3 regions of the Brevibacillus sp. NPDC003359 genome follow, and region 3 is predicted to be linked to each of the others. Evidence: riboswitches for the same ligand, from Rfam matches in the RefSeq annotation. Region 3 holds a riboswitch; each other region holds the start of a gene.

Region 1 (10,787 bases), on a different contig from region 3:
GCTTGCAAAACAAGGAGAAAGCAGGCATGCTATATACTGTAAATAGAAAGGGCCCGATTGCGTGGGAAAAGGAGGGCGCGAGATGTTTCATCCGCTTGTTTTTGACAATATCAGGGTTGTGTTGGAAGGCGCAGTATACGACCGAGACTTCGAAGGGGCAATCACGATTACGAACCGTTCGGATGCCATGGATATGGCTACATTCCATCGACTATTTCAGATCGAGTTCAAGTTGGCTGATCAACTTGATCATACTGCTGCTGTCCGTGCTGAGATGCAGCTTCGTACCCAGTTAGCTGATATTGCAGCCGAGCAGCTAGAACAACCGTTGACAGATCATATCGGATGTACGATTTGCATCCAGTTTTACTTGCAGATGGAAAATTACACAGATGTGCCCGCAGACGCGAGAGAAATCACATCGATTCTCAATGACATATGGGGGCAGCGTCCATATATTACACAGAAAGTATCAGCTAAGCTAGAGGAGCATCGAATTGAGTGGCCGCCGAAGCAAATAACCAACCAGGTGACGCTGGACTTTCATCGAAAAATTGATGAAGGCAACATCGATGACCTGAACGAATTAATCGATCATACGGTTCAGTCACTACAAAAGCTGCAGCTATACATGGATCAACAAGCAATAAGGTAAGCGAACAGAACGGGGATTTACAAAAGGGCAGATGCGTATTATTATTTTGTTAACCTTATATTATTTTTAGTTAACAAAACGGAGGTTAGTACGCATGAGAAACGAACGCTTGAGATGGCTGTTGCTCTCTGCCATCTTTGCTGCAATGACAGCGGTATTGTCGCAGGTGACGATTCCCTTGCCGATGATTCCGATTACTGCGCAGACGCTAGCAGTAGGACTGACAGCGACCATTTTGGGAAGGCGATACGGGACACTGGCTTTGGTTATTTACGTTTTGCTCGGTGCAGTCGGGTTGCCTGTGTTCAGCGAGGCAAAAGGCGGATTGCAAATATTGGTTGGCAAATCCGGCGGGTACATATTTGGGTTTATTGCAACCGCTTATGTGACCGGACTTTACTTGGAGAAAACAAGATTCAACCTGAAAAATGCCATCATCGCTAATATCATTGGCATGTTTGTCGCACTCGCTTTTGGTATGGTACAGCTCAAATACGTCATGGACATTCCATGGGATAAAGCTGTCGCTTTTGGTGTAACGCCTTTCCTCGTTGTAGGGGTTATCAAAGCAGTTTTGGCGTCTCTAATTGGCATCAAGGTACGCGAGCGACTGATTGTTTCTCGTCTGTTGCGCGCAGATCAACCTGTTACACGATAATCAAAATGATTTCGTAAGCCATCCGAAGTTCGGGTGGCTTTTTTTCGCATAATCTCCTTATCGTGCCGGATACTATCGGTAGGATTTTGCATGTAAAAAGGAGGAGACGCATGAATATCACGATCACCGGTCCAAAAGGCCTTCCGATCTCAGGAAACTTGATGGCATTTCGCCGCTCGCCGCTTCAGTTCATCCGCGAGGCAGTAGAAGAACATGGGGAAGTCGTCCATTTTCGCTTTGGTCCTTCCCGTCATGTTTACTTGTTAACGAATCCGGATCACATCAAAGAGATCTTGGTCAACAAGCAAGCGCATTTTCGTAAAGGGAAAGCATTACAATCTGCGCGACCTGTCGTTGGGGATGGAATTCTCACTAGTGAGGGAAAAAAGCATCTGCGACAACGGAGGCTTATGCAGCCAGCTTTTCATCGAGAACGTATCGCCAGCTACGGAGAGGTGATGGTCCGGCAAGCAGTTGATCTCATGTCGGATTGGAAAACCGGAGAGCTGCGCGATATTCACTCGGACATGATGAAAGTAACCCTTGCGATCATTACGGAGACCATGTTCGGCAAAACGGTCAAGGAAGGTGCCGATCAAATTGGACATGCCATCGATGTCGGGTTGAAATACGTGGCGAACAAAGGCTCCTCTTTTATCGACATTCCTTTATCCGTACCTACCAAGAGCAATCGGGAGTTCCTAGAGTCGAGTGAGCTGTTGGATAAAACGATCTACTCCTTGATCGAGGCTCGTCGTAATAGCGAAGGAGAAGAGCACAAGGACTTGCTAGAGATGCTACTGGCTGCACGTGATGAAGATGATGGGCAAGGAATGACAGACGAGCAGGTGCGCGACGAGGTCATGACCATCTTTGTAGCTGGTCATGAGACGACTGCGAATACCATGTCGTGGATTTTTTATTTACTGGCTACTTATCCCGAGGTGGAAAAAAAGCTGCATGACGAGCTGTCAACGGTGTTGTGTGAAAAGCTGCCCACAGTCGAGGATCTTTCCCAGCTGAAGTATACGAATCTCATTGTACAGGAAACGCTGAGGCTCTATCCGGCAGCCTGGACGATTAATCGGGAAGTGGTAGAAGAGGTTGAGATCGGCGGTCACACGTACAAGCCTGGTGAAACACTGATGATGAGCCAATATGTCATGCACCGTAACCCACGCTATTATGAGCAGCCTGAACAATTCATTCCAGAGCGCTTTGACAGCGATCTCTTAAAAAGAAATCCAGCATATGCTTATTTCCCGTTTGGCGGCGGTCCACGTGTCTGTATCGGGAATAACTTTGCTTTGATGGAGGCAGCTTTGCTATTGGCGACGATCGCGCAGCGATATCGACTGCGACTGGCTGATCCGAATCAGGCAGTGGAGCCCGAGCCGCTGGTCACTTTGCGTCCCAAGAATGGATTGCCGATGCGACTAGAAAAGAGATAGAAAAAAATGGAAATTGAGGACAAAAAAAGAGGCATCTTATCAATACGGTTTCGCCGATTGTGTCAGATACCGAACTGGGGGTTATTTATCACTGAAAGCAACATGCTTACAAAAATTATTTTACTAGTAAAATATAAAGAAATAATTAACTGAGAATAAATCTATATAAAAAAAGGTAGCTTTTTCAAGCTACCCTTGGTGGAAGAAGGGGATGGTGAAGGAGAAACTGCTTCCCATTCCCAATTCACTGTTTACCATCAAATCTCCGCCATGAAGACGGACGATGCTCTTGCAAATCGTTAAGCCTAAGCCTGTACCGCCACTGTTGCGATTCCGTGATTTTTCCGCCCGATAAAACTTGGTGAAAATCTTCGGCAAGTCTTCCGAGGAGATTCCTTCTCCTTTGTCGATCACAGTAAAAAGGACATGTCCTTCTCGCTGATCACAAGTAAGGTAAATGGAGCCATCCGGTTTGTTGTAGTGAATGGCGTTGTTCAACAAGTTTTCCATGACTCGGCGCAGCTTGGTCTCATCCGCTTCGATGTGCAGTTCATTGGAGATACGCAGCTTCCAGTGAAAGGTGAAGCCTGCCTCTTTGATTCTTGGCAAATAGTCCTCAATGATTCCTCTCAAGAAGCTTTTGACATGAATACGGTTAATATTGAGTCGGACTTCGGAGCTCTGGGTGGTGAAGTCCTGTAACTCATCCAGAAGCTTTTCCAAGTCAGTCGTTTTTATCTCGATTTTACTCATCTGTTTCTGTATTTTGGTCATATCCGACACACGACCGGAGCCGATATAGGACGCATACCCTTTGATCGTGGTGAGAGGTGTGCGGAAGTCGTGGGCGATCGAAGCAATCATTTCAGCCTGTCTTTCTTCCGCTAATCGAAGCTCGTCCACCATATCCCCGAAATACCGAAAAAGTTGTCCAAACTCATCATGCGAGCGATACGTAAATGTCACCAGCCGTTTCCCTTCCTGGATTTCTTGGGTGACGCGCGATAATTCGTTCACGGGCCGCAATATCCAGCGAACAAACAAAGCGAGCAGGACCAATCCCACCAGACTAATGCTTCCGTAAATAAACCAAAGCATCATGGAAACCCCTGTGGTAGCCATCATGTCGTAATCATCTGTGTAGAAATAAACAACGATCTCCCCTGTACGAGGTGGCTCCTGCTGAAAATGGTACTCAGCTACCACTTTGAGGTCATTTTGCTTGGCAGATTCGCCGCGGTTTGATGGGGAGGAAGAAGGCATTTTCAAATTATAGGCGCGTGACGTTTTGCTGTAGATGGTGTTTCCGTGGGCATCCTTTACGAGCATGCGGTACATCACGTCGTCTGGCAACTGCTTATCAAGCTCCAAGCGTTCTACCGGGTCCTTGAAATTACTGACGAGAAGCAGTTGATTGAGCATGACCTTCTCTGCGGCTTCCTTCTCAGCCTGGTACTGATTATGGCGATCATTTTTGAGTTGACCGACAATAATGTCTTGAAAAACAAATTTGAACAACAAGATGTTGAGTGTGATCAAGGCAATGAAGGAGAGAAAAATTTTATTACGTAAGCTCATTTAAAGCTTCTCCCCGATAAATACGTAGCCTGTCCCCCATTGTGTTTTAATGAACTGACGCTCTGTTTCCAACTTTTCACGAAGGTTTTTGATATGGACGGTCACTGTATTGAGCGAGCCATAACCATATCCCCAGACACGGTCATAGATTTGCTCTCTTGTAAAGACAATGCCTGCATTTTCTGCGAGGAATGTGAGCAGTTGAAATTCTTTCGTAGAGAGCTCGATCTTTTGATTGCATACATAAACGGAGTACGTTTCTTTATGAATTTCCAGGTCCTTGAATTTCAAAACGGTAATCGGAGAAGAGGCTGTTTCCTTCTCAGGCTGTTCTTCGGTATGTTTGCGAATGCGCTCATAGCGGCGCAAGTGGGCACGAATACGAGCGAGCAGTTCTTCTGTATCAAAAGGCTTCGTGATGTAGTCATCTGCGCCGATTTCGAAGCCGACTACCTTATCTACCGCTTTTCCTTTTGCACTGAGAAACAATATAGGCAAATCCCACTCACGGCGAATCTGCGAACAGAGCTCGTAGCCACTCATGTTGGGCATCATAATATCCAAAAGGATCAGGTTAGGACGCTCTCCTTGACTGAGCAAAGAGAGTGCATCTTCTCCGCTCTCCGCGGAGGAAACGGTGAAGCCCTCGTTCTCCAAAATGTCTTCTAGCAGTTCAATAATCTCCAGATTGTCATCGACAATTAAAATGTGATCTTTCACCGGAACAACCCCCAGTTACTTCTATTAATAAGGAATACCATTCAAAGAATGGGTCTTGTCTATCATAACATGGTTTGACCAGATCAGGGGAAGAAACCCCGTAAGTTATTAAGATGTTCTAATATGTAAGGGTACCTCTTTAGACCAGGTACTAAATTTCGTCAGAAAAAGCCAGAGACGTTGTGTCCCTGGCTTTTATTATTTTGCCGAACGACTATTTTTGAGCTGGTTTTTCCGGCAACGATGCAGCTTGCACCGCTTTTTCTTTTTTCGGAATTTCTGCTTTCGCTAGAACAGGAACGCCGAGACGCTTGGCGCCTACATAACGCTTGCTCCAGTAGTATGGATCGTTCAACTTGGTGTTGACGACTCCATGACCAGATTCCGAGTGCACGAATGTGCCGTCTCCAATGTAGATACCCACGTGAGAAATGCTGCGACCGTTCGTATTGAAGAACACGAGATCGCCTGGCTGCAAATCTTTTCTGGCTACCTCTGTACCTAATTCGTACTGGGAAGCAGAATTGTGAGGTAGGTCTACACCTAACGCATCAAATACGTAGCGCGTGAAACCGGAGCAGTCAAAGCCCTTTTTGGACGTGCCGGAAGATTTGTAAGGGGTACCGTACAAGTCGCTGACTACTTCACCCAGAGAATTCTCCTCAGCAGCATGTGCAGCGCCTGCCCCCATAGCAAGCAATCCAGCCATAAATAAAGATAAAACCACCTTGCGCAAAAGAAACTGCTCCTTTCGTGAGCCTACGAGGTTAGCTGAAGGGTTCGGTCGAAAGGACGCCCTAGGCTGCTAGGAGTAGCAACCATTCACCCCAAAAACGTGGTTCCCCCGTTTCCGCCAAGCGGAATTAGGCTATTTTTCGATGTTTTTTTACACGCACTCTTACGAAGATTCTACGCCAGTCCTTTTTTTCCTTCTTTTTCATCTGTTCGTTCACATATTCGTCACAAAAATACCGTCAAATGCTGTAACGTTTTCATTCGACAGTGCAAGATTTCTTTCGACGTGAGCTTGTGCTGCCTTGTGGGACAGCTCGTCCGATTAGGGCAGGAAATTGTCTCCGTCCAAGGACGGAGGGAAAAACCAACCGCACGCCCGTTATGGGAAGCCTATACCGAGGGCTACAATAAGGGCATAACGTTCCACAAGCACCACATGCAAAACGAATGGAGGTAAGCGAGAAATGAGCGAACGGTCTGGCAAAGTTCTACTCGGGCTGGTTCTGCTGCTAGTCGGTGGGTTGGTTCTTCTGGATCTGGTGGGGATCGATATCGGTGATTTGCTCGGGTTCATCATTCCCGGCGTGATCATGATATACGGTGCCAAAAAGATCATGGGACAAACCGGTTCACGCTTTTGGGGAATCCTAGTCTTCCTATTCGGGTTCCTGATGTTGATTGGCAAGCTTGACCTACTGTTTCACGCGCTTCTGGCCATTGGGGTGATTTATCTGGGATATCGCTTACTGCGTCCCAGTCCAGAACCCAAACAAGCGCCACCTACTTGGGAGCGTGAATGGGCCCAAAAAGTATTAAAGGAAGATACGCTGGACGCTTGGGAGAGAGATGTAAGAAGACGCCCACAATAACGCCTATGTCGCAAGAGTCTTTTGGATGAACAATATGATGTGATATGATGAGGAGGAAAAAATAATGAGTATCTTTAAACGCTTGCGTGACCTGACAGTAGCTTCGGTGAATGATGCATTGGATTCGATGGAAGATCCGGTAGTGATGCTGAATCAATATATGCGTGACATGGAAGTAGAAATCGGACAAGTTGAAGTAGCGGTTGCCCGTCAGGTTGCACTGGAAAAGAAATTCCGCCAGCAATTGGATGAAGCCAATGCTCTGATCGGAAAACGAGATCGTCAAGTCAAGCTCGCATTGACTGAGGGAGAAGACGAGTTGGCTCGTCGAGCACTCGCTGACAAGAAGCAGTACGAAGGCCGTGCAGCGGAATATGAAACTCTCTACCTGTCGGCATCCGAGGCAGCTACACAAATGCGCGAGAAGCTGGCAGAGCTGAAGGAAGAGTTCTATAAAATGCGTGCGAAAAAGTTCACACTGATGGCACGTGCACAAGTAGCTCGGACACAAAAGCAAGTCAATCAAGCAGTTGTCGGTATTGGCAATCAGTCCGCAGGCCGTGGCTTCGTCCGCATGGAAGAAAAAGTCATGCGCATGGAAGCAGAAGCGCAAATGAGTGGACAATGGCGCCAAACGAACCGCGCTTGGGAGAACGCTTTGTCTGATCTGGAAAAGGATGATCTTGATGCAGAGCTTGCCAGCATCAAAGCATCGATTAATGAAGCAAAAACACCAGTAGCCAAACCAGTACAATCCTGATTCGACAGGAACTGGGGGACTAGGTGTAGAATAGATTGTGTCAATTCGGCAGCCTGTGTACATCAGGCTGCTTTTCCCCTAGGAGGTACGATTCTTGCAAGACTTCTTGGTCTTTTTGCGACGGTTTATCGCTGAGCCTGGACGCGTCGGTAGTATCATCCCCAGCTCTCGTTTTTTATGTGAGCAAATGTTGAAAAGCGTCGATTGGGCTTCGACCGATGTGATCTTGGAGCTGGGACCTGGTACAGGGGCATTTACCCAAACGATCTATCAGCGTCTGCGTCCCGGCACACAGTACGTGCTTGTGGAACGAGATTCCCAATTTCGCTCTATGCTTCAATCACGTTTTCCCGATCTTCCTATCAGGGAGGAAGCGACTAAACTTAGGTCTTACTTGGAGGAGCAGAACCTTTCAGGTGCAGATGCCATTATCTCAGGTCTGCCATTCGCCAATTTTCCTCAAGAGCAGCGGGCAGCTATTCTGGATGAAGTTCAATCTGTACTGAAGCCAGGGGGCCTATTTATTACATTCCAATATTCGCTACAACTCCAAGCTGAGTTGCAGGAACGTTTTCTCCGGGTCGAGACTGACTTTACCCTGCTGAACATTCCGCCTGCATTCATCTATACATGTCGTAATGGTCAAAGTGAAAACGATCGGCATGGGGCGTGAGAGAGGAGACTTTTGTGAAACTGTCCCGTTTGCACAAAATGTTGGCTGGTATCCTGATTATTTTTACGGGAATCGGCCTTTTGTTAGACAGTTTGGGTATCATTTCGTTCGGTCTGTTTGATCTGTGGCCGATGGTGCTTATTTATTTCGGCCTTCGTTTGTGGGGGCAGAAAAATCGGATTGGCGGAGGAATTCTATTTTCTCTGGGGGCTATCATCGCGATGGATATGTGGTTTCGCGTCGGGATTGATGATTTGTTCCAGGTGGCAGTGCCAATCGTGTTTATTTATTTTGGGTTTCAGTTGATTCGGGGCAAGAACAGCCGACGAGATCACCGTGTGAATCAACCATTGGGCGATAGAGGGACTCCATCTACTGTTGAGACGATTTTGACAAGTGATGCGAGTGCTCCGAGTGACGTGAAGGTTTCAACAGAGGAACGTCCTTGGATAGACAGCTGGAACAAATGGAAGCATGTAGGTGGCAAAATTCCTCATCACGAAGGAATGTCTTCATCACCTGACGACATGTTGCCAAAAGATTCCCGCAGTTCTCTGATCGGAGACTATCACCTGACCTCGGGCCGTTTTGAACTGAATCACTTGCATGTCTGGCATGGAATCGGGGATGTTGTGATTGATCTTTCCCGGGCAGTGTTGATGCGGGATGAAGCAGTTCTTGTCGTAGAAGGCTGGGTAGGTGATGTGACGATTTATGTGCCTGTCGATCTACCCATATCGGTAACGGCAGGATTGAGTATTGGTGACCTGGAGGTGCTAAGCCACCGTCAGGGAGGTATCAATCGCAGTGTTAAGCTTCGTTCTGATCAGTATGATGAAGCATTACAAAAAGTAAACTTGCATATCTCGCTGCTTGTCGGCGATATAAAAGTCAAGTACATCTAGGAGGTACTGGCGGATGCGTCGACAGCGATTGGCAAGTATTCAGTGGCAATACGTGCGCTATGGCATGTTACTGGCCGTCAGTGCAGTTACTGCCGCGTTTATTTGTTTCTTTTGGCTATACTTTTTATGGAGAGATCACCCCGGGATTCATCGGTGGTACAACGATATGATCAGCGACCGCAACTTCGTGTGGTGGCTTGAACAATATATAGGCATCAATCTGCCTGCAGATCCAGAGGGCTTGATTCAGCTTGCTGCTTTTGTTGTCTCTTTGCCCGCAGGTGTCCTAGTGGCATTGATCATTTCCTATATCATCGGCAATTTGTTGAAAAAGCGACTCAATGTGCTGTGGGAAGCTGCCATGAAGCTTGGGCGCGGGATGCTGTCGTATCGGGTTCCCGAATTGGGCGTCGATGAAGTCGGCGAGTTAGGATGGCAGATCAATCGCTTGGCTTCGCAATGGGAAGAGCAAGTGGCATCCTTGCAGCGGCTGTCGAACCACAATGCGGCTCTAGCAGAACAATTGAAGCATGCAGCGGTAACAGAGGAGCGACAGAGATTGGCGAGAGAACTGCATGACGCTGTCAGCCAGCAGCTGTTCGCCATCGCCATGACGACTGCGGCGATGAAGCGGCTTGTAGAAAAAAATCCACAGCGTGCAGCACAACAGATTGAATTGGTCGAAGAGATGGCAGCGGCTGCACAAGCGGAGATGAGGGCATTGCTCTTGCATCTTCGTCCGGCTACGTTACAAAACAAGTCATTGAAGGAAGCCATTCTGGAACTTTTAGATGAGCTGACGCGTAAAAATACCATGCAGCTGACTTGGGAGATCGAAGACGTCGAAGGTTTGTTGAGTGGAATCGAGGATCATTTGTTCCGCATTTTGCAGGAGTCCTTGTCCAATACATTGCGGCATGCCAGAGCTAGTCAGATTACAGTGAAGCTGTTTACGCTGCAAGAGCAGGTTCGCCTGCGGGTAACGGATGACGGTGTTGGTTTTGATCCGGATGGGGAAAAATTGACGTCCTACGGTTTGCGCAGTATGCAAGAGCGCGTAGCAGAGGTCGGAGGCTCCATGGAGATTTACTCGGCGATCGGGAAGGGGACGCAAATTGAGGTGCGTATTCCGCTAATGTCACAGACGGAACGGGAAGGGTGAGGCTCAGTGATTCGGGTACTACTGGTTGATGATCACGAAATGGTTCGGATGGGTCTGGCTGCTTATTTGTCTACAGAGGACGATATTGAAGTCGTAGCAGAGGCAGGCAGTGGGGAAGAAGGGGTGCGGATGACGCAAGAGTTGCGCCCGGATGTCGTTCTGATGGATTTAGTTATGGAGGGCATCGGCGGTGTAGAAGCGACTCGGCGTATTCGTGAAACCTGTCCATCCAGTAAGGTTATTGTCTTGACCAGCTTTATTGATGACGAAAAGGTATATCCGGTCATTGAAGCGGGGGCATTCAGCTACCTGCTGAAGACTTCGCGTGCAGCGGAGATTGCAAAGGCAATCCGCTCTGCGGCGGCAGGTGAGCCAGTTTTGGAATCGAGGGTAGCCGGAAAAATCATGGCCCGGTTCCGTCACGGTCAAGAGTCCCATCCCCATGAGCAACTGACGCCGCGTGAGTTGGAGGTTTTGAAGCTGATCGGTCAGGGCAAGTCCAACCAGGAGATTGCAGATGAGCTGATTATCGGGATCAAAACAGTCAAGACACATGTCAGCAATATTCTTGCCAAGCTGAACGTGGAGGATCGCACGCAAGCAGCCATTTACGTGCACACG
Region 2 (10,787 bases), on a different contig from region 3:
TGAAATTATAATCAAAAAAGACTTTTTTTCATCAAATGGACTTAAAAACTATAAGAAATATCAATATGAACTAAAAAATCCATTATATGAGATTACAGCGACATGCTATAACTCTCTCTCTTTTTATAGATTATATAAAATACATATCCCAGACTTAAATGAAAATGATGTAGTAAAAGTAATAGATATAAGTGACCCTTCTACAAAAATGAGCATACCTGTAAGTGTAAGTTTTTTTGTTGTTAATAACGATAGGCTTATCTTGTTATCAGAGGCAACTATTTTTGAGCTTAAAAAAATTACTGATTAAATGAATTAAGGTTATGTAATAAGTTCTGTGCTAATAGAATAGAAAATATCGAGGAAGGTAAGGATATCCTATAAGCGATTCTGAAAATGCCTGTGAATATAATTTTTAAAACAAGAAAGGTCAGCCTAAAGGCTGACCTTTCTTGTTTATGTCGTAAAACGATTAAACTATAGTGTATATACTGGATATTTGTGAGTATATGGCATGCCTTTACAAAATAAAGTTGCTTCTTCATTTCTTCTTGCTTTTAAATTTTTATCATATGAAAATGCTTTGCTGACTAATTTTGAACAAGTATCACTTTCAGCTGGTGTAAGTGGGCCAATAAAAGGATATATAAACGTATAGGCAAGCATAGCTTTTACATCTGGGGTTTTTAGCACCCCAGGACCTCCATTAAAAGTGAGCGAAACAAGTGCATCAAACTGAGATTGTGTAAATTGACAACCTGTAGGAAGTACTAATTTATTTACTGCCGCTACAGCACTTGCAGTATCATCAGCAAAAAAAGTATTTGCCTTAGACTGAGAAATTGGTGAAGTATAACCTAGATTTAAAGAGTTTGATAGAGCATCAGCTTGTGCTTGGGATAGAAGAGAATCATTTGGATTACCTGTTGTATTTTTAGTATATGTTTTAGTCTTTGTAATCAAATGTCCCCATCCAACTGTTGGATACCCATAAGGATCTCCATAAAATTTCAAGCTAAACGCTTGTAATCCCAGTCGGTAGAGAGCAATTACCTGATCATTTTCATGGAGGTAATGCAAGTAGTGCACTAGCTCTTTTCCTTCGTTGTAGGACTGTTCCCGTCGAGCTAAGTCTTTACGCTTAATCAAATATTTTTGGAAAAGTGCGCGGGCAAGATAAACAGGAGTTCCATGCTCACGAGCGTATTTCAAAATCGTATCGTAAAGCAACACTTGAATTTTTACATCTTTCACTAGACCCGCATATTGGTAAAGGCCGTCTAATGTCTGAAATGTATCCAATCTGGTACACTCTAATATTTTTTCGGATATTGTCCTGGGAGTTACACAGTTGAGTCTTACTGGGCTACAGGAACTGTCAATTATTCTTACTACAATGACTATACTATTGTAAAAGGTAAAGATAATGATTTCATATCAAAAGCTTATAATCCGACTGTTGCCGTAATTGGAGGAACTTTTACTACTCCTACTGTGACTATACACAGAGCAAAAGAAACTAGTTCGAAATATGCTTATAGTCAAATGGATTTTACTTATACATTTAGTCTACCTCTACCACCTGTATCAGCTACGGCGAAACTTTATTTTAATGTAGGAAATGATGATTATGATACTACACTTAGTTTATCTGACACCAAATAATGAATGAATATTCAAATTAAATGTTAGGAGATTAATTAATGAGGAGACAGTTGAAAAGATCTTCTACTGACAAATCTATTTTAGGTGTTTGTGGTGGTATTGCAGATTTTTTTGGTATCTCTTCATTGATTGTGAGACTTATTTTTATTGTTTTGATCCCTGTTTTAAATATTGTGTATATAATTTTAGGGAATATTCTCGAAGAAGATAGACGATTGTAAAGGTCATATTTAGCATTATGATTTTAAATTTATTGTAAGCCGGTGTAATGTTCTTCTTCCCAAGCGGCGTTGTTCTACAACTTGAAAGAGGCATTCAAGAAGTCTTCAAAAAAGCATGTAGAAACTCAATAGCTCGTAGAGGAAACAGGAGAAATAAGCGAAGATCTTTGGACACACCTACCGAGGCGCAGTGAAAAAAAGAGAAACTGCCTTTAGCGTCCACCTCTGAGACACATCTTGAGTGGACCACTTTGGACGCGGTTTCGCTTTTTTTCACGGAGCCGGGCACCACATGCTTCCCAGCAGGTGTTCCAAGAAGCTGAGCGTTTTCTCCTGTTTCCTCCCCACCAAAACAGCGAGTATACGGCACTAATATCTTGATTGAATGAGCAACCACCAGCTAATCCAATCCGCCTCATAAAGAAAGCCATAATCGGTTTAAAATGAAGTTAAACGAACGTTCACAATAACTGGAAGCGAGCGTATAATCAAATCACAATCACGATCAAATAAGCAACAAAACACATACGGCCTAGTTCCGAGATTCTCGGAAGCGGGGGAACCAATCTTTTTGGGGTTAATCCTGAGTGATCAGGAGGGATGAGGAAAAGTCTTCTCTGCCATCCTACCCGTCAGCTAACCTCGTCGGCCAAAGCAGGGAAGGTCATGGATAGATAAAGTCTAGGCATATAATGCGCAACAAGGACATTCCTTGCGGGCGTGTGATAGGCCGATGCAGGCTTTTTCTTTGGGACCTTTGTTCTGGAGAAAAAGCCTGCATCGGCCTATTTTTTATGGAAATACCGACAAGCAGCTTACGCGATACAGACGTGAACGAAATGATGTGGATCACGGGGAGGCAGTCGGTAAGACATAAACCGCTGACAATCGAAATCAGGAAGACAGAGTACAGGGAGTCCTGAAAACGGACGCCAGGTATTACGTAAGCCTGCGGATTTTCAACACGAGTAAAAATCAAGCGTGCATGCTTGGTTTTGCTGGAGTGTGGAAACTTCGCGGGCTTTTTTCATTCACGAAAAAACGAAAGATGAGGGATACCATGCCCAAAATGAAAGTCCATCAACTGACAAAAGTATTCGGCAAGCAGCCCGAGTTAGCCTTGAAGCTGCTGGCGGAAGGACGCGCGAAAGAACAAATTTACAAGCAAACCGGCCAGTCTATCGGTGTAAATCAGGTTAGCTTTGAAGTCGAGGAAGGTGAAATCTTCGTCATCATGGGTCTGTCCGGCAGTGGCAAATCAACCTTAATCCGACTTTGCAATCGACTGATTGACCCAACGAGCGGAAGCATCGAGATCGATGGGGAAGAGATCGTGGATATGAAGGCAACGGCTTTGCGTGAGGTGCGGAGGAAGAAGCTCGGGATGGTTTTCCAAAATTTCGCCTTGTTTCCACAGCGGACGGTACGGGAAAACGTCGAGTTTGGCTTGGAGATTCAACAAGTACCGCCAGGGCTCCGGCAAGAAAAAGCACGGGAAGCGCTCGCTCTCGTTGGATTAACCGAGTGGGAAAATGCGTACCCGGATCAATTGAGCGGAGGTATGCGCCAGCGGGTCGGATTGGCGCGGGCGTTGGCTAATAATCCAGACATTCTCTTGATGGACGAAGCGTTCAGTGCACTGGACCCGCTCATTCGAAAAGATATGCAGGATGAGCTGCTGGAGCTTCAGATGACGATGAAAAAGACGATCTTGTTCATTACACATGACTTGCACGAGGCGTTGCGACTGGGCGATCGGATTGCCTTTATGAAAGACGGGCAGATCATCCAGATCGGCCGCCCGGAAGAAATCATGGCAGACCCAGCGGATGAGTTCGTGCGGAAGTTCGTCGAGGATGCCGACCTGTCCAGGGTGCTCGTTGCTGAAAATGTGATGAAACGGGCAGAAGCAATCACGCCTGACAAAGGGGCGCGAGTGGCGCTGCAACTCATGATGGATAACGGCGTGTCCAGCTTGTACGTCGTGGACAAAAAGCGCACACTTCTCGGCCTGATTACGGCGTATGACGTATCACTCGCAATCGGTACAGGGGATTCGCTTTTGACGATCATGAAAACCGATCTCCCTACCGTTTCACCTGACGCACGCCTGCACAGTTTGTTCCCGATGATGGCAGACCTGCACGTCCCGATTGCGGTAGTGGGCGAACAACAGCGTTTGTTGGGTGTCATTGTAAAAGGAGCCGTGCTAGGCGGACTGGTAGGCAAAGTCAATGTCCAAGAGCACCAGAGAGCAGAGGTGATGAGTGATGGACACCGTGCCTAAGCTGCCGATTGGCCAATGGGTGGAAGGGTTCGTGGAGGTGCTGGGCCAGTACAAAGGGGTATTGTTTGATCCGGTGTCTATCGTCATTTCTACGATGGTGACTTACTGTTCCACGGTTTTGGCAGAGATACCTTCGCTGATTCTCATCTTGTTGCTAGGAGCCGCCGCGTGGGTTTTTTCAGGGAGAGCGTCCATGGTCTTTACGGTTATCGGGCTTTCCCTCATCCACAACTTGGGATACTGGGATGAAACGATGGAGACATTGGGACTCGTCCTTACTTCCACCATGATTTCGATCGCCGTCGGGATTCCGGTGGGCATTCTTTGCGCGAGACACGATACGTTTCGCAATCTGGTTACGCCAGTACTGGATTTGATGCAGACGATGCCAGCGTTCGTTTACTTGATTCCCGCGATCTTTTTCTTTGGCTTGGGCGAGGTGCCGGGAGTCATTGCCTCCGTTATTTTTGCTCTGCCGCCAATCGTGCGTCTCACGAACTTAGGCATACGTCAGGTACCAGCAGAAATGGAGGAAGCGGCGGACGCCTTTGGCTCAACTGGCTGGCAAAAGCTCGTGAAAGTACAACTGCCGTATGCGAAATCGACGATCTTGGCGGGAGTCAATCAGTGCATCATGCTCGCTCTGTCGATGGTGGTCATAGCGGCCATGATCGGGGCGAAAGGCTTGGGAGCAGACGTGTATCGTGCCGTATCACAAGTGGACATAGGAAGAGGATTCGAGGCGGGGCTATCCATCGTGATCATCGCTATCGTCCTGGATCGGCTTACTCAACATGCAGGAAAAAAGGAGAGAAACACATGATGAACAAAATGGTTCCAGCTTTATTGGCAGTGATGATGGGAGCTACCACTTGGCTGGCAGGCTGCTCCAGTCAAAGCACAAGCACACAAATACCGACAGCTACGGTGATCGGTCCTATTTCTTCTGAGACGTCGGATAACGCAATAGGAGAAAAACTCGACTATAAAATCATCGGAATCGACGCAGGATCAGGCTCGATGGTGAAGACAGAGGAAGTCATGAACCTGTACGGATTGGATAAATGGCAGCTCGTCGAAGGCTCCGATGCAGCAATGACAGCGACTTTGATCAAGGCGTACGAAGCGAAGGAACCGATTATCATTACGGGCTGGACGCCGCATTGGATGTTTAAAAAGATGGATTTGAAATATTTGGCGGACCCGATGAACGGCTTTGGTGGAGCGGAACAAATCCATACCATCGTGCGCAAAGGGCTGAAAGAGGATCAGCCTGCTGCCTATCAATTTCTGGATAAGTTCTGGTGGGAGCCAGCCGATATGGAGTCGGTCATGGTCCAAATGATTGATGGAAAAGAACCAGAAGTGGCCGCTGCGGAATGGGTAAAAAACAACGAAGCCAAAGTAGCGAAATGGGTGGATGGCATCCAGCCTGTCCAAAAAGCGAAGCTGACTCTGGCCTATGTAGCATGGGATTCTGAGATTGCCAGTACGCACGTTGTAGAGCATGTGCTGGAGCAGAAGCTGGGGTATGAAGTCGAATTGAGCCAGGTGCAGACTGGACCGATGTGGGCAGGAGTGGCCATTGGGGATGTAGATGGAATGGTTGCGTCTTGGCTGCCGTCTACAGATGCGAGTTATTTGAAAAAATTCGGTGGGAAAATCGAGGATTTGGGTCCGAATCTCGAAGGAACCAAAATTGGACTCGTGGTTCCTTCGTACATGAACATCTCGTCCATCGAGGATCTCCAATAAGGGAAAGGGAGGCGTTGCTATGAAGCATTATCTCGTAATTGGCAAGGGGGAAGCATTCACTTCTTTTGTCCAGACACTATGCTGCGACAGTTTACCTGCTTTTTGGGGAAGAAATCCTGGTGCCTTTTCATTGACAGCAGGGCCTGGAGACAAGACGATTCAGCGTTTTTTGCCCATTTCATTTGATGAGTACTACCGCGATCAGGAATCATTGCTGCTTTATCATTCCGTCTACATCTTTCCCGATGAGTGGGTGGAGGGTCGCGACTTCCTTACCCTGTTCAAACAGCTGGGAACCTGCCGCATTTTTGTGATGACCCAGGAGCATCGGAACGCACTGTTATACAAGGCGCTTGGGGCGAATCACGTCATCGTGAGTCAGCCCGGGTATAAAGGCTACGGCTGGTTGGCTGAACAGATGAGTGGGTAAGAGGGGAATAGAAAAGGCTCCGCCTGCAAATAAGGCGGAGCCGCATTTCGTAAAATTAGCCCAATATCTTTTCGAGGTCCTTGTCCAATACATAAACCTCGATCCGTTCACCCATTTTCGTGCTGATGTCGCTATGACTCGATAGAACCTTGCAGCTTGTCAGCTTTTCTACGATTTCTTCCGACTCTTCGCTGTACATTTCACGGAGAATCTCGCGCATTTCTTTGACGATGCGGCGACCTTTATCGTGACTGGACAGATGCTTTTCTTCGACGGTAAGAACGCCTTTGAACCTTGCGATGACCATATCACCAACGATGTAGGTCTTGGCTTCCTGCGGACCTCGACCTATCAGTTCGCGCTGAAATTTTATGAATGCTTCGCTGATTTCGGCTTCCAGCTTTTTTTTGTTAGAGATGGCCAAACGCCATACCTCCCATAATTTATCATTGTGCCTAATATTACTCAGCCGTCTTGGGGCTGTCAACCTACGAAAAAAGAGGGGGAAAACATTCCTGTGGTGATCGTCTCCATTTTTGCTGTTGGTATTTTTCTCTATTTGATCTATGCGTTATTGCATGTGGAGGAGCTATGAAACAATTGATAGGAAAGGCCCTGCTTGATAGTTTTCGCAAGCTGAATCCGCTGGTCATGAAGTCGAATCCTGTGCTGTTTGTCGTAGAGCTCGGGACGATTCTGATTTTGCTGATGCTGTTGTTTCCGAAGTATTTTGGTACGGAGGATCAAGTAGGGTGGAATACAGTTGTCTTTTCCGTTTTATTATTCACGGTGTTGTTCGCGAATTTCGCTGAGGCATTGGCGGAAGGCCGCGGGAAAGCACAAGCAGATACATTGCGACGAGCCAAGCGGGATACGGAGGCCAAGCGACTCAAAGCCGATGGCAGTGTGCAGGTGATTTCATCTGGCGAACTGCGCAAAGGTGATAGGGTCTTGGTCGAAACAGGAGATATCATCCCAGGGGATGGTGACATTATCGATGGCTTGGCCTCGATCGATGAATCTGCAATCACGGGCGAATCGGCTCCGGTCATCAAAAGGGCGGGCAGTGACCAGACATCTGTAACGGGTGGGACACGTGTCATTAGTGACTCTATCGTCGTGAAAATTACGACGAACCCCGGGGACTCTTTTTTGGATCGGATGATTATGCTCATTGAAGGGGCCAAACGTCAAAAAGCACCGAATGAAATTGCCTTGAATACAGTTCTTATCGTCTTCACGCTTATTTTTTTGATTGTCGTCGTCACGCTGGTTCCGATTGCAGCATATGTGGGGATCGAGCTGGATATCTCCGTTTTGGTCGTTTTGCTCGTGTGTCTCATTCCGACCACGATTGGCGGCTTGTTATCGGCCATTGGCATCGCGGGGATGGATCGTGTCACGCGCTTTGGTGTCATTGCCATGTCGGGTAAGGCAGTAGAAGCGGCTGGGGATGTCAACACGATCATTTTGGACAAGACAGGCACGATCACGTACGGAAACCGACTGGCGGCAGAATTCGTTCCCGTAGCGGGAGTCGACCAGAAAGAACTGATGGAAGTCGCTGTGCTTACTTCGCTGTTCGATGATACGCCAGAGGGAAGCTCAGTCATGATGCTCGCCCAAGCAAACCATGTTGTCTGCGATGTCAAAGCGTACGAAGGAGAGATTATCCCGTTTACTGCCGAGGAGCGCATGAGCGGCTTGAATTATAAAGGCGTCCACTATCGAAAAGGAGCAGTTAGCGCCATCAGTGCCTATATCAGGGAGCGCGGTGGCTTGGTTCCGCCAGATCTTGAAGAAAAAAGCGCGCGAATCTCAATGCAAGGCGGCACTCCGCTCGCTGTATGCAAAGACAGTCAGGTTCTTGGCCTGATTTACTTGAAGGATACGGTGAAGCCGGGGATTCGTGAGCGTTTTGAAGAATTGCGGAAAATGGGCATCAGGACGGTGATGTGCACAGGTGACAATCCACTGACAGCGGCCACCATCGCCAAAGAGGCAGGCGTAGATGACTTCATCGCCGAGAGCAAGCCGGAGGACAAAATCAGGATTGTCCGGGAAGAGCAGGCACAAGGGAAAATGGTTGCGATGACCGGTGATGGCACGAATGATGCGCCAGCGCTGGCTCAAGCCGATGTAGGTATTGCAATGAACAGCGGGACAACCGCAGCGAAGGAAGCGGCCAACATGGTCGATCTCGATTCAGACCCTACGAAGATTTTGCAGGTCATTTCCATCGGGAAGCAACTGCTCATGACTCGCGGCGCATTGACGACCTTTAGTATCGCGAACGACTTTTCCAAGTATTTTGCGATCATACCTGCGATGCTGGTCGAGCAAGTACCCGAGATGCAGCTTTTGAACATCATGAACCTGCAGTCCCCGTCCAGTGCTGTTCTATCCGCACTCTTATTCAATGCGATCATTATCCCATTGTTAATCCCGCTGGCTTTGCGGGGAGTGCGCTATGTTCCGATGAATGCGAACCAGCTTCTCGTCCGGAACTTGTTGATTTACGGCGTAGGAGGAATCCTTTTTCCTTTTATCGGAATCAAGCTGATTGATATGGGACTGCAACTGTTCTGGTAACCAAACAGCTATGAATGACATACGGAGGTGTACTCACGTGAACGTATCGTTGCGTTCCAAAATCATGTGCGGCTTTGTCGCTGCGGCTCTGCTAATCGGAGTGCTGGGGCAGTTCTATTACACAAAGCTGGTGGAAATCAATGCCCGCTATACTGCCACCTTGGTCCAGGGAGATGGAGCGGTTAGGCAAGTAGAAGAGACCGTGCTCCAAGAGCTGTCCTACATTCATGTGACAAGTGTTGTGATGTTTATGTTGATCATCGGATTGGGCTGGGTCATCTCTGGTCGAATTAGCCGATCCATTCGTGTCATTGCCGATGCGACAGAAACAATGGCAGCAGGAGATTTGGCGGGAGCAGAGATCCAGATCGCTACGCGGGATGAGGTGGGGCAGGTAGCGCAAGCGATTAACCAGATGGCACGTAATTTGCGCAATTTGATCGGGCAAATCAGTACGGGAGCTGATCATGTAGCACATGCCTCTGAGGAGCTGGCGACGAATGCCTTGCAGGCAACGGAAAACAGCCGATCGGTTGTCGGAGCGATGCAAGAGCTGGTAGATGGCGCTGGGGAGCAAATGAAAGGCTCCGATCAAACCGTCGATTCGATGGAACGTGTAGAAGAAGCTGTGAAGCAAATGGAGGAGTACTCGCAGCATGTCTTCGGATCAGCCAATAGCGCCTCTGCGGCGGCCGAGACGGGAACGGAGGTCATTGCGAAAACGGTGCAGCAGATGGCAGACATTGCGGCTGCTTTTACCACGACAGAGAAAGCCGTGACGCAGCTGGGCACTCGATCGAGGGAAATTGAAGAGTGTGTGGCTATCATTAAGGCGATGGCGAATCAGACGAATCTTTTGGCAATCAATGCCGCGATTGAAGCTGCACGTGCAGGAGCGTCAGGCAAAGGCTTCGCCGTGGTAGCCGGGGAAGTGAGAAAGCTCGCAGATCAATCCAAGCAGGCCGCGGAGCAGATTGCCGACATGCTCGAGCAGATGCGACAGGATGTTGCCCGGGCAGTAGGGTCCATCGAAAGCGGAAATACAGAAGTCGCTTCCGGCGTGACGGTCGTAAAGGAAGCAGGAGATGCTTTTGCAAAAATCAGTCTGGCGGTTCAGCAAGTATCCTTGCACATTAACCAAGTCGCGACTGGACTGGATCATACCTCGGGCAAAACAGTGACGGTGACAGCCCAAATGGGTCAGCTGGCACAAATCGCGAAGACTGCATCTGAGCGGGCTGATCAAGTGGCACAAGCGGCCTATCAGCAAAACAGTGCGGTGGAGGCGTTTCGTGAGTGCATTGATTCACTCAGCAAGCTAGCCCACCAACAAAAAAGTTTGATTCGCAGATTCAAGACTTAGGTGATGGGAATGGGACTATGGCTAGAGCAGCAACGGATCGAGAGACAAAAACAAATGGCGTTACAGCTGGCTGCTGCGGTTGCCTCGTTCGTGCTTGTAATTGTCTTGTCGCTGCTCTTCTTGACGGAGGAAACGCGTGGGAGTGTATGGCTGGCTGGGTTATTGCCTGTCGTGATCATCATGGCAATCTGTTATCGCATGGCCCTGAGGTACGCCCGTGATACGCATCAGCTGGTGCAAACGTATTGGGAGAACGAGGAAAGGAAGATTCGCTCGATATTGGAGAGCATCAAAGACGGTTATTACGAATTGGACGAACGAGGTCGGTTTCTCGCTGTGAATCCAGCACTTTCTGAAATACTTGGAGCACCTGCACATGAGCTGTTGGGAGCAAGCTATCAGGAGTATATGGGCAAACAAGATGCCCTAAAGCTAAAGCATGCGTTTCGGTGGGTATCGCATACCGGGACGCCT
Region 3 (10,787 bases):
TCTTTCTGCAATCATCCATGATGGATAACACTCTCTCATCCGTCACTCGCATCAAAAAGCGTTCTTTGGTGTGCATCTTGTACAGATAAGTGGATAGCCTCGCCAACAAAAAGACTACTCCGACAAGCCACACTACTGTGAGAACTTGGATATAAACTGGGTGAGAGGAAACTGCATTCATCCCTTCAACCTTACCTACTTCGGCTTGTATCTGTTTTTTCTCGTTGTCTTCTAATCCGTGTGAGACTTCTGAGATGACGACAGGAGGTTGTGTGTTTGGCGTTAGTAGTGGTTCTACGGAGAAAGAAAGCGGCTGAGTAGCCGAAATGCTGTTACTTGCCCAGAAAACCCAGGTGAAGAGGCTAAATGAACTCTCCGGTAGCACGGGAATCATGAGACGTGCCAAAACGATGAACCATAACAAATGATGTATGCGCCAGCTGATCGCTTGTCGAATCCCTTTTTTCATAGCTACCAACAAAATAGCTACCAGGCTTGCCCCCAGCGAGGCGTAGCACATCCACAAAAAAACATTCCCTAGAATATCCATTTACAGGTCCCTCATCATTGCTTTTTCTTTTGTTTTTCCGTCAGTATTTTTTGCAGCTTGTCGATTTCTTCGTTGGATAGCTGCACATCTTCGAGAAAATTTGTCATCATCGTGCCTACTGCCCCATTAAAAACACGTTTCAAAAAGGATTCGCTTTCCGCCCGTTTGCATTCAGCTTCCTGGACGAGTGGGAAATAGCGGTAGCTGCGGCCAGATTTTTCATAGCTGATTGCCTTCTTTTTGAGCAGCCTGTTCAAAAACGTGCGTACCGTTTGCTCAGTCCATTCGATATCGGCTGGTAAACGCTCAATGATTTGCTCCGCTGTCGCTGGATGATCTCGCCAGATCACCTTCATGATTTCCCACTCAGCCTCCGATATTTTCGGAATGTTGCTCATCGCGTCATCACCTCTTAGATTTACAAATGTAAATCTAAACTGCCAACCATCTTTTTCCACCCTTTCTAAAAATGATAAAAAAAGAGGCACAGTGGAAAATGAATGTCCCACTGTGCCGTTTCTTCCGTGCTATTATTGTCTGACCTTATCTGGTTGAAGCGTACCTTTTCCGTATGGATTATCGCCAATCAATACGATCTTATCATCTTCGGTGACCAGCACATGATAATGCGAGCCTGGTCCTTCAATCGCATAGTCATACAAAGAGGAAATCAGTCTAACAGGTGCAGCAACTTTTTGTTTTTTAAGCGGTTCCCACTCGTGTTCGAAGATTTGCCCATCCTTGGTTATCCGCAAACGTCCACTCAACATAGCAATTCCTTCTTCTGTTTTGGGTTCCAGCTTCACTTTGATGGCTCCTGCGTCATTCGCTTCACTTTCTGGGTAAACCTGAATCTCCAGAACCTTACCTGCGTCATCGATGGCCCAAACTGATGCGATATCCTTTGTATAACGGACAAAATACTCAGGTGCAAGCTCCCGAATTCCTTCTAAACCAGCTATCTGCGCAAATGAAGTGAACGGTTCATCATTCTTCCGTTCTGCGTACAATACTTGACCATTTTTCGTCACAGCAAAAAACGTATAAAGATTGGCATAAAGCTTGGTCACATCCGCAGCCATTTTTGAATCGATTTTGAGGGTTTCCACTTTTTGTGGGTGTAAGTTCGTGATGACATATACGCCCCCGCGTTCTGCGGAATCATAACTGAATTCCACCGTCAGGAATTGGTCATCTTCCGTACGCAGTATGAGATGCTCCTCTCCACCAACGAAATCCTTGATGCGAGAAGGCAACGCCAATGTTTCACAACTGCTAAATTCACTGGTCCACACCTGGATTTGTCCATTCTCATTCAAGGTAACGGGGGAATTCAGAATGCTATCCATTGTTTTTACTTTCTTAGGTCCTTTCACTTCATATGGCACTCGATCCACACCGAAGCTCCATACAGTACCATCATTACGTACGAAATACGGCTTATCCAGCTCTGTTACAACCTGTTTTACATCACGTAATTCGCCCAATTCTGTCCATTTGTCAAAAGTAACAGGGATTCGACCCAGCTGTCCTGTCATATTGCTGCCAAATGAATAGACGTTTCCTTTTTTGTCCAGAGCAATCACATGATCTGTGCCCGCTTGTACGTCTGTGATATCAGAAAGACCTGCTAGTTTGACAGGCTCCTCGAGCTCATTTTCCAGATTCGCACCGAGCATTCCAAGCGTATTATGTCCCCAGCCCCAAACAGTTCCGTCCGCTTTTACGATCAAGTACATTCCTTCTCCGCCAACTGCCATCCGCGTGGCACCATCTGCATGAGCGGCTCGCACTGCTTTTTCATTTTCTTTTGTGTTATAGCTATACACTTCGCCTTTTTCAGTTTGGATCAAGGCGCGATCCGTATAATCGACGGCTACCTGTTTGATTTTCCCTGGGATATCTATTACCTGTACATTTTCTGTGTTCAGCTCTCCCGATTTGCCATCGAGATAGAGCAGCTTCCCTTGATCATCTACTGCAAACAAGGAAAAAGCAGAGCTATACATGGCGCGAATATTTGAGGGCTTCGTCAGCTTCTCTGCTGCTTTCGCTCCTTTTTCCCATTTCAGTACGGTACCATCATCTTTTAGTAAAAAGAGTACGCCTTCATGAAGATCGAGCTGCTGAATGTTTTTGATTTTATCCAGACCGGCAAGTTTTTCTGGTGCTTTCTTCTCATCGATCTGCCATACTTCGCCAGCGCCCGTAAGGACATAATCCGTTGTGACTTGCTTCGCACCTTTGATCCCGTCTAGCTTGTGTGGTTCATACTTCTCGTCAGATTGATAGCCCCATTTCCACACTTGCCCACCCTCAGTGAAGGCATACGAAATACCTGGTCTCCATCCATAGCCTGCTTCATCAAAAATGATGCCTGTTGCAATGGCAGTAATCCCTTCCATGACGGGCTTATTCTCAAATGGTTTCCAGGACTTCATCGTTGTGGCCGAAGCTTCCGCTATCGAATCATTTTGACTGCAAGCCTGCAACCTCACGTCGATATTGCTGTTAGCGCCAGCAGTTGCTTCTACCTTTTGGGAAACTGTTTTCGCAGGGGATGCAGCAACGACCCCACCCGTCGTCAATAAGGAGAATACCGCGGTGTAGCTCAGCAGTGCTACCCATTTCTCTCTTTGTATCATCATGAATCTCCTCGCCATCGTTTTAATGTAAACAATTGTAAGACGCTAGCGATTCGAATTGCGTTACTGTTTTTTCGATTACTTTAACACGCTTCTCACTGTTTCAGCCCAGATATCCCTCTGATCAAGCTCAATCCCCATCAGCATGTAATTACTGATATTATCAACGACAAGTGCTAGAATATGAGCTTTTGCTATGACTCGATCAGGTGTGACAATACCTAACTCTATCCCGCGCTCCAACAATGAGGTAAAGCCCTGCAAAAAATCTTCTTGCATCACACGTAGCTTGTCACGGTACTTCTCTTTTTGGCTGACAGACAGCAGAAATTGATTGAAGACACGTAAAAAGACATAATCCTCTTCCTCGCTCGGTAATAGCTTCAACCCATTTTCGATAAGGAGTTCCACGAAATTGTCAGCTGTAAAATCCGTAACCGTGAAAAAATGAGAAAATGTATAATTTCCAAATAGTTGATCAAACAAATAATCGAGCAGCGCATCCTTTGATGCAAAGTGGTAGTAGATTGCCGGCTTCGTGATCCCTACTTCTGCAGCAATCATCGTCAGGCTCGTCTTTTCAATCCCATGCTCCGCGAATAATTGAAAGGCTGCTTCTACAATATGCTGATGTGTTTTATTATCTTTCGACATGAATAACGTCTCCTTTGGCAAATCGATCCCATACGTTTTAGCCTACTGATTGTTAGGTAAAAATGCAACCGGATACAAAAAAGAGCTTTACCATGGATTCGGCAAAGCTCCACTGTTCATTCCATCTTGCTTGTTCACTCGCGTCATCAGTAAGGCTTGGACGGATGAGACTTCTGTTCGGCTTCTTTGACAGCCGCTCCTGGATTCGTTGCGCCCATAGGTCCACCCATCCCCTGACTGTTACCGCCATTGCCCTGTGCGACTCCAGCCTTCAAGCGCTTTCCGTACTCTTCGTCACATTGAGAGAAGTATCCGAGCATTTTCTCTTGAATGCGCGGGTCACAGGAGAGGAGTGCATCCGTCAGATTGGCAATCAGGTCTTCTCGTTCCCAATCCTCCAAGAGGCGATAACGTTCTCCCGCCTGTTTGAAATCGCTGGTGCGATCAATCTTTTGACGGACGACCTTCCCTTCCACTTCTGGCTGATGATCAGGAGCTGCTTGCTTGGCTTCCTGCAAACCGCCAATCGTCGATGGCTCATAGTTAATATGCCGCTGCGTCCGATCTACTCGATACAGCATTTGACCGCCTTCCTGGTTGGTAGCTACATGCTTTTTGGGAGCGTTTACCGGAAGCTGCAAATAGTTAGCGCCAACCCGATAACGCTGCGTATCCGAGTAAGAGAAGGTCCTTCCTTGCAGTAGCTTGTCATCGGAGAAATCAAGTCCATCCACTAAAACACCTGTCCCGAAAGCTGCTTGCTCGACCTCTGCAAAATAGTTATCAGGGTTTTTGTTCAATGCCATTTTGCCTACAGGAAGAAACGGGAATTGATCTTCGGGCCATATTTTCGTTGGATCAAGGGGATCAAAATCGAGCTCAGGGTGGTCGTCATCACTCATGATCTGAACGCACATTTCCCACTCCGGATATTCTTCTCGCTCGATCGCTTCATACAAATCCTGCGTCGCATGATTGAAGTTTTTGCCTTGGATCTCTTCCGCCTGTTTTTGTGTCAGATTCTTAATTCCTTGCGCTAACGGCTGCCAATGGTATTTGACCAGGACTGCTTTTCCTTCGTTATTTACCCATTTGTACGTGTTTACGCCAGAGCCTTGCATTTGCCGATAGTTCGCTGGTATTCCCCACGGAGAGAACAAAAACGTGATCATATGCATGGCCTCAGGTGTGTTTGAGATAAAGTCAAAGATCCGTTCCACGTCTTGAATGTTTGTCACTGGATCAGGCTTGAACGCATGTACGAGATCAGGAAACTTCATCGCATCCCGAATGAAAAAAACTTTGAGGTTGTTGCCAACAAGGTCCCAGTTCCCGTCCTCTGTATAAAACTTCACTGCAAACCCGCGTGGATCGCGCAATGTCTCGGGCGAATGTGTCCCATGAATAACCGTAGAAAACCGCACAAACACAGGCGTTTTTTTCCCACGCTCCGAAAACAACTTTGCCCTCGTGTACGTAGAAATCGGCTCATTTCCTACGGTTCCATACGCTTCAAAATAGCCATGCGCTCCTGCACCACGGCTATGCACGACACGCTCAGGTGTTTTCTCCCGATCAAAATGTGTGATTTTTTCCAGAAAATCGTAATTCTCCAGAACGGTTGGCCCGCGATTCCCTACTGTTCGCAAGTTCTGGTTGTCTGTGATCGGATGGCCTTGGCGATTCGTCAGGATATTTTCTTCTGACTGGTTGATGGACTTGCTGTTGTCATCCATATGAATCCTCCCTGTCCAGTTTTTCTCATGTGTGATTCATAACCATGGTTACCGAATGAGGGATTCTTTATGCGAGAAGACTAAATGGCTTCGTAAGCAAAATCATCGTTTAAGACTGGGACAGTGGAACTTTGATTCCATTGTGCTGCAAGTGCGACATCTTCCGGATACCCCATGCTGATCAGTTCTTGGCCTGACGCACATTTTTGCAAGTAAAAGGGAATATGATCTTGGGCCGATCGAAAGGTTGCCACCGCGATTTCGGCCTCTGGTGACAAGCGATATCCCTCCAATTCGTGAAGTAAAGAACCTGCTGCAATCATGTCCTCGATAGCGGGTCGCAATGCTCCATTTCCCCACCGTTCACCACAAGCAATGACCGTTACGGTCCCTTTATGCTGCTGTATGTATCTGGCGACAGCTGGCGCATTTCGCAAGCACGCTGCGATGACCTTCGCCCCTGATTTCTTTGCCAATACGGTACAGGTCGATCCGTTTGGGGAGGGTAACACCACCCTACTTCCCATTGGTACCGTTTTCAGACAAGCAGGTGAAAGCGAAATTGGCTCTCCCCGTTTTCCAGCGAGCAGTGCTGCTTTTTGTTTGGCAAACTCCACAGCGGACGCATCCTTAATCTGATAAGGATAGACGATTCCCCCACGTCCCGTTACGATATCGACACATGTACTAAAAGAGAGCACATCAATGATGACGATCATATCCGATACGGCCCCGACGTGCTCCACTCCTTCGTAGCCCCATTCAAAGCGAGCCGTATAGTCTAATTGATTGCATACAGGCGTATCTCCCAAAACCCCCACCGTCCTCTATCAAAAATAGTTACTCGTCCCCTTACGTTCGCCGTTACAAATTCATACAAGAAACAATATCGTATTATTGTCCCACTAGTATATATCCAAATTGGAGTGATCAAGATGACGGAAAAAGAATACGAAGAGCATCATGAGCACCATGAGCATCACGAGGATCACAAGGATCACAAGCATCGCAAACCTCACAGAGAAACACTTGTAAGAACAACTGGTATTTTGCAAAATAATCTCAATGTTGCGCTTACAGCTCACCTTGACATCGTCAATCTATTCGACCGAGGCGTGGAAGTACGCGTACAAGTATTGAACTGGGGTAATGCTGTTACTCAAACAAATCCAGTCAGTACATTAGTAGACGTTACGCAAGTTCTCCCAGCAAACACTCGCACTGTATTTAATGCGGCGATACCTGCTTCCTTCCATTATGAGGTACGCCTTACTGTAGCCCGCAACAATCAAAACGTTCTTCTCACCACATACGGCCGCACCTCAATTGGCGGCGGACAAGTGGATGGCCTAACAGTGCTAGATAGCCAATTTCAGACGATTGAACTCGAAACTTGCCCGTAGTATGTTAACAAATTGGGAATAAGGAATTATGGTGTGGCGCCATAGTTCCTTATTTTCTTCCTTTATTGAACGGCTAGAAAAACCCTATCATTACCTAACAAAAAGAAACTGCCCTCGAAAGGACAGTTTCTTTTTAGCAGGAGACTTACAGTTTTACTACGTTCTCAGCTTGTGGGCCACGGTTGCCTTGAACGATGTTGAATTGAACTTTTTGACCTTCGTCCAAAGTTTTGAAACCGTCACCTTGGATTGCGCTGAAGTGAACGAATACATCGTCTCCGCCTTCTACTTGAATGAAACCGAAACCTTTTTCTGCGTTAAACCATTTTACTGTTCCGTTCGTTTGCATTAAAAAAAACCTCCAAAAATTCAATTTGAATATGCTAGTCATATTTACCGAAGCAAATAAAGCTCACATATCATGAAGGAATACCAGATCATGTGCTATGATACGCCTTCATGATATGTGAATTTTACCTACTCAGTAAATATACGAATGTCATAGGACGGAACTGCAAAATTAAAAACTAAACCTTTTGAAAACCTAAAACAATGAAAGCCCTTCCTCTCTTCCATCCTTGCGGCTCCGATGACCGCGCCAGTGTGAATCGGGGATTCAAAAATGTTATCCATCAGCATACAAACACCTCGATGAATGATTAGGTATCAATTTTTCAAGTAGCAATCTCATTCTACCATGGTTGTCCAATAAAAGCAACCGTTCACCCTTATACTGGGAAGGCGATACTCTGTTACAATAGCATTGGGAGGGATTTCATTTGCAAAATCAAACTTTGACAACGATTCAATTATCAGAAATGCTTGAAAAGAAAGTGCCTGTACTATTATTGGACGTTCGCGACGTCGAGAAATTTATCACCGGCAGCCTCGTTCACGAAAATGCATCGACCCGAAACGTTCCCTATATTCTAATGAAAGAACAGGACAAGCCATTCGATGAAGAAACCGAAAAACTTGCGCATAATGTGCAGATTGTTACCGTATGTACAACAGGTAACAAAGCTCAAAAAGCTGCCGCTCTTCTTCGTGAGCATGGTTTTCAAGCAAATGCATTGGAAGGCGGCTTAACCGCATGGAAGGAACAATCAAACGAAGCGAAATGAGCCTAATTTATCAGTGATTCTAGCTATTTGCCATATATTACTCCTTTATTTCGATTGGGATTGTCTGATATCGTTGTTCATGCCAAACGAAATAAGCCGAGACTTTCTGAAAAGGAAGTGCGGGGGACTTTTTGTGGATGAGCAATTCCACATGGGGTGAATCGCCGAATTGGCGTAGGGTTGTTTCCTCAACCCGAATCCGACAACTAACCTCGTAGGCAAAAAAAAGGAGAGATTTGTTTTATGAAACGTTTTGGTTCTGTTACAATCGCGATGACTCTTGGCCTGGGCTTGGCTTTGACAGGGTTTGCTTCTTCTGCTTCCGCAGCATCTAACTGCCCATTGAAGAACGGACAATTCCAATTCAATGCAGGTCAAAATATGGGACAATTCCAAAAAGCACCAAATGCACAACAGTTCTATAACTTTTTCCAAAAGCAAGGCTTTGTCCCTGGCCAGCCACAAGCAGTACAGCCGATGCAACCTGTTAAGCAAAGGCAAGCTACATATTTACAACTAGGATCTTTTCAACCAGCACCCGTACAACAAGCACCAGTTCAAGCTGCACCAGCGCAACCTAGCAAAACCGTCACTCAACCTGCCGCTCCAGTAAATCAAGTGGAACAAGGGAAAGCTGTTGATTTTGCTAAACAAGTCGCGGATTTGGTGAACCAAGAACGTGCAAAAGCAGGTCTCAAGCCTGTCCAAATGGATGCAGCACTGTCCAAAGTAGCATTGGCAAAAGCACAAGATATGTCTGCTAACAACTATTTTGACCACAACAGCCCAACGTACGGTTCCCCATTTGACATGATGAAGCAGTATGGCATTCAGTACTCGACTGCAGGTGAGAATATCGCCATGGGTCAACAGAGTCCACAAGAAGTTATGCAACAATGGATGAATAGTGAAGGTCACCGCCAAAACATTATGAACCCTGCGTTCACAAAAATTGGTGTAGGCTTCACAAATGGCTACTGGGTACAAGAATTTATCGGATAAAACGCATTGCATGAAACGAAAAGCCGGTGTCTCTTAATCGAGACCCGGCTTTTTCGTGTAGGCGTTATTCCTGCTGTGCTTCAGATGCCTGCTTTTTGGGGGAACAACAGCAGCTATCCTGCTCATTTACCAAAGCGACATTTTTTTGATGCATTTTTTGCTTGGTTGGGTAAGCAGATACTTGCTGCAGCTCGGCATTGACATCAGACGACTGATTCATCCGTATGGCCCCCTCGCCGTTTTTTGTGGTGCATCACTAGTATGCTCGCGGTTGTAAACGACTCATTCCTAAGGAACACTGGAAGCTCATGCAAATTAGCCTATTTGCTAATGATATGTTCAAGGTCTTTAAGGGCAGCCGCTGCTGCCGCGACAGGATCTGATTTTCCTCCAACAACCATTAAATCCCCCATGACATCTGTTTCTACCCGTATAGCTTTTGTCGTACCTGATACAGATGCAAATGGATGGGTATAATCCATTGCACAAAGCTCAACTGCTACAGAAAGCGTGCCATTCGCTTCCTTTTGGATGATTCCGATCAGCTTGGGAATCTTTGCTTGCTTTTTCCACGTCTCGATTTGTACGGATGGTATTTCGCGGATACTTGCGCGTGTGATATCGGGCAGATTTACTTGCGCGCCAAAAGCGGCGTTTGCAAGGATCGTGAGCTTCGAAGCTGTATCCCAACCATCGATATCATAAGAAGGGTCTGGTTCGGCAATCCCCATCTTCTGAGCAAGCTCGACTGCTTCCGCACAGGTGAGCCCCTCTTCCATCATTTTTGTGAGCACGAAGTTCGTCGTGCCTGTAAATATGCCTTCGACTCGTTTCACTTCACAGCCTGCCAAGTTATACTGCAATAGATCGATCGTCGGCAGAGCCGCTGCTGTTGCTCCACTAATTTTCAACGCGACGCCATGTTTTTTGGCTAGAGCGGCTAAGCCAGCATAATCGACTACAAGTGCCCCTTTTGAAATCGCGATCGCATGCATAGCATTCTCCAATGCATACCGAATATAAGTCAGACCGGGTCCTCCCTCTTTTTCAGATGGACCTGCCTCGATGAGTACATCTGCTTGAGCTGACTTGATAAAATCCAGTGCGTCCCATGATGGATTCCATGTTTGTTTTGTATGCGAATAGTCTTCCCATTTTCCTGAATCGATTCCGTTCTCATCATAGAGGCCGGAAGTTGAACGAACGACTCCCACGAGTCTGACATCCGCTTGATATTGCTCGCGGTACCGCTCCCGACGCTGCTCCAGCAGTCTAGCTACCTGCTGTCCTACTGTTCCAAAGCCTGTTAACATAATATTCCAACGCTTCATGAGTCATTCTCCTTGCTGTATATGCTCTGATTATTTCCACCATTTTTTTCTACTTTCACCCTGTATCCGGTGCATATCTTTGCGGTTCAGTTTCTTTCCTGTTTTTGCTGAGAAGAGCTCTTCCGTATGATCAATAAACAAAATTCCTTCCAAATGATCCATCTCGTGCTGAATGCACCGAGCAAGGAAATCCTCGGCTTCGATTGTCATGGTTTTTCCTTGGCGGTCCAACGTCTGAACTTTGACATAATTCGCCCTATGAACGATTCCAAAGACACCCGGTATCGAAAGACAAGCCTCTTGCCCTACCTGCTCACCTGATTTTTCAATCAACACCGGATT

The links. Region 3 has a riboswitch for cyclic di-AMP ahead of ACFYU8_RS04345 (CAP domain-containing protein). Riboswitches for the same ligand answer to the same signal wherever they lie in the genome.
Region 1: it holds a riboswitch for cyclic di-AMP, as region 3 does, so the genes downstream of both, ACFYU8_RS21730 (C40 family peptidase) here and ACFYU8_RS04345 (CAP domain-containing protein) in region 3, are expected to answer to the same signal.
Region 2: it holds a riboswitch for cyclic di-AMP, as region 3 does, so the genes downstream of both, ACFYU8_RS22160 (quaternary amine ABC transporter ATP-binding protein) here and ACFYU8_RS04345 (CAP domain-containing protein) in region 3, are expected to answer to the same signal.

Annotation. Positions count from the first base shown of each region.
Region 1 is NZ_JBIAOR010000010.1:143,599-154,385, forward strand. It holds gene ACFYU8_RS21705 (hypothetical protein) at 83-655, shown strand; gene ACFYU8_RS21710 (biotin transporter BioY) at 750-1,313, shown strand; gene ACFYU8_RS21715 (cytochrome P450) at 1,424-2,764, shown strand; gene ACFYU8_RS21720 (sensor histidine kinase) at 2,954-4,342, opposite strand; gene ACFYU8_RS21725 (response regulator transcription factor) at 4,343-5,062, opposite strand; gene ACFYU8_RS21730 (C40 family peptidase) at 5,277-5,798, opposite strand; cyclic di-AMP (ydaO/yuaA leader) riboswitch at 5,803-5,942, opposite strand; gene ACFYU8_RS21735 (LiaF transmembrane domain-containing protein) at 6,262-6,666, shown strand; gene ACFYU8_RS21740 (PspA/IM30 family protein) at 6,731-7,426, shown strand; gene ACFYU8_RS21745 (class I SAM-dependent methyltransferase) at 7,521-8,099, shown strand; gene liaF (cell wall-active antibiotics response protein LiaF) at 8,114-9,004, shown strand; gene ACFYU8_RS21755 (HAMP domain-containing sensor histidine kinase) at 9,018-10,166, shown strand; gene ACFYU8_RS21760 (response regulator) at 10,173-10,787, shown strand, end outside.
Region 2 is NZ_JBIAOR010000011.1:26,285-37,071, forward strand. It holds gene ACFYU8_RS22145 (hypothetical protein) at 1-310, shown strand, start outside; gene ACFYU8_RS22150 (glycoside hydrolase family protein) at 478-1,302, opposite strand; gene ACFYU8_RS22155 (PspC domain-containing protein) at 1,704-1,886, shown strand; cyclic di-AMP (ydaO/yuaA leader) riboswitch at 2,406-2,553, shown strand; gene ACFYU8_RS22160 (quaternary amine ABC transporter ATP-binding protein) at 2,947-4,173, shown strand; gene ACFYU8_RS22165 (ABC transporter permease) at 4,157-4,996, shown strand; gene ACFYU8_RS22170 (glycine betaine ABC transporter substrate-binding protein) at 4,993-5,928, shown strand; gene ACFYU8_RS22175 (hypothetical protein) at 5,948-6,358, shown strand; gene ACFYU8_RS22180 (Na-translocating system protein MpsC family protein) at 6,414-6,782, opposite strand; gene kdpB (potassium-transporting ATPase subunit KdpB) at 6,950-8,950, shown strand; gene ACFYU8_RS22190 (methyl-accepting chemotaxis protein) at 8,988-10,313, shown strand; gene ACFYU8_RS22195 (putative bifunctional diguanylate cyclase/phosphodiesterase) at 10,323-10,787, shown strand, end outside.
Region 3 is NZ_JBIAOR010000001.1:985,840-996,626, forward strand. It holds gene ACFYU8_RS04300 (M56 family metallopeptidase) at 1-550, opposite strand, end outside; gene ACFYU8_RS04305 (BlaI/MecI/CopY family transcriptional regulator) at 565-948, opposite strand; partial or broken gene ACFYU8_RS04310 (RCC1 domain-containing protein) at 2,101-3,213, opposite strand; gene ACFYU8_RS04315 (TetR/AcrR family transcriptional regulator) at 3,274-3,849, opposite strand; gene ACFYU8_RS04320 (catalase) at 3,996-5,585, opposite strand; gene ACFYU8_RS04325 (2-phosphosulfolactate phosphatase) at 5,666-6,406, opposite strand; gene ACFYU8_RS04330 (hypothetical protein) at 6,521-6,988, shown strand; gene ACFYU8_RS04335 (cold-shock protein) at 7,134-7,337, opposite strand; gene ACFYU8_RS04340 (rhodanese-like domain-containing protein) at 7,768-8,112, shown strand; cyclic di-AMP (ydaO/yuaA leader) riboswitch at 8,197-8,348, shown strand; gene ACFYU8_RS04345 (CAP domain-containing protein) at 8,356-9,114, shown strand; gene ACFYU8_RS04350 (hypothetical protein) at 9,179-9,334, opposite strand; gene ACFYU8_RS04355 (homoserine dehydrogenase) at 9,435-10,445, opposite strand; gene def (peptide deformylase) at 10,476-10,787, opposite strand, start outside.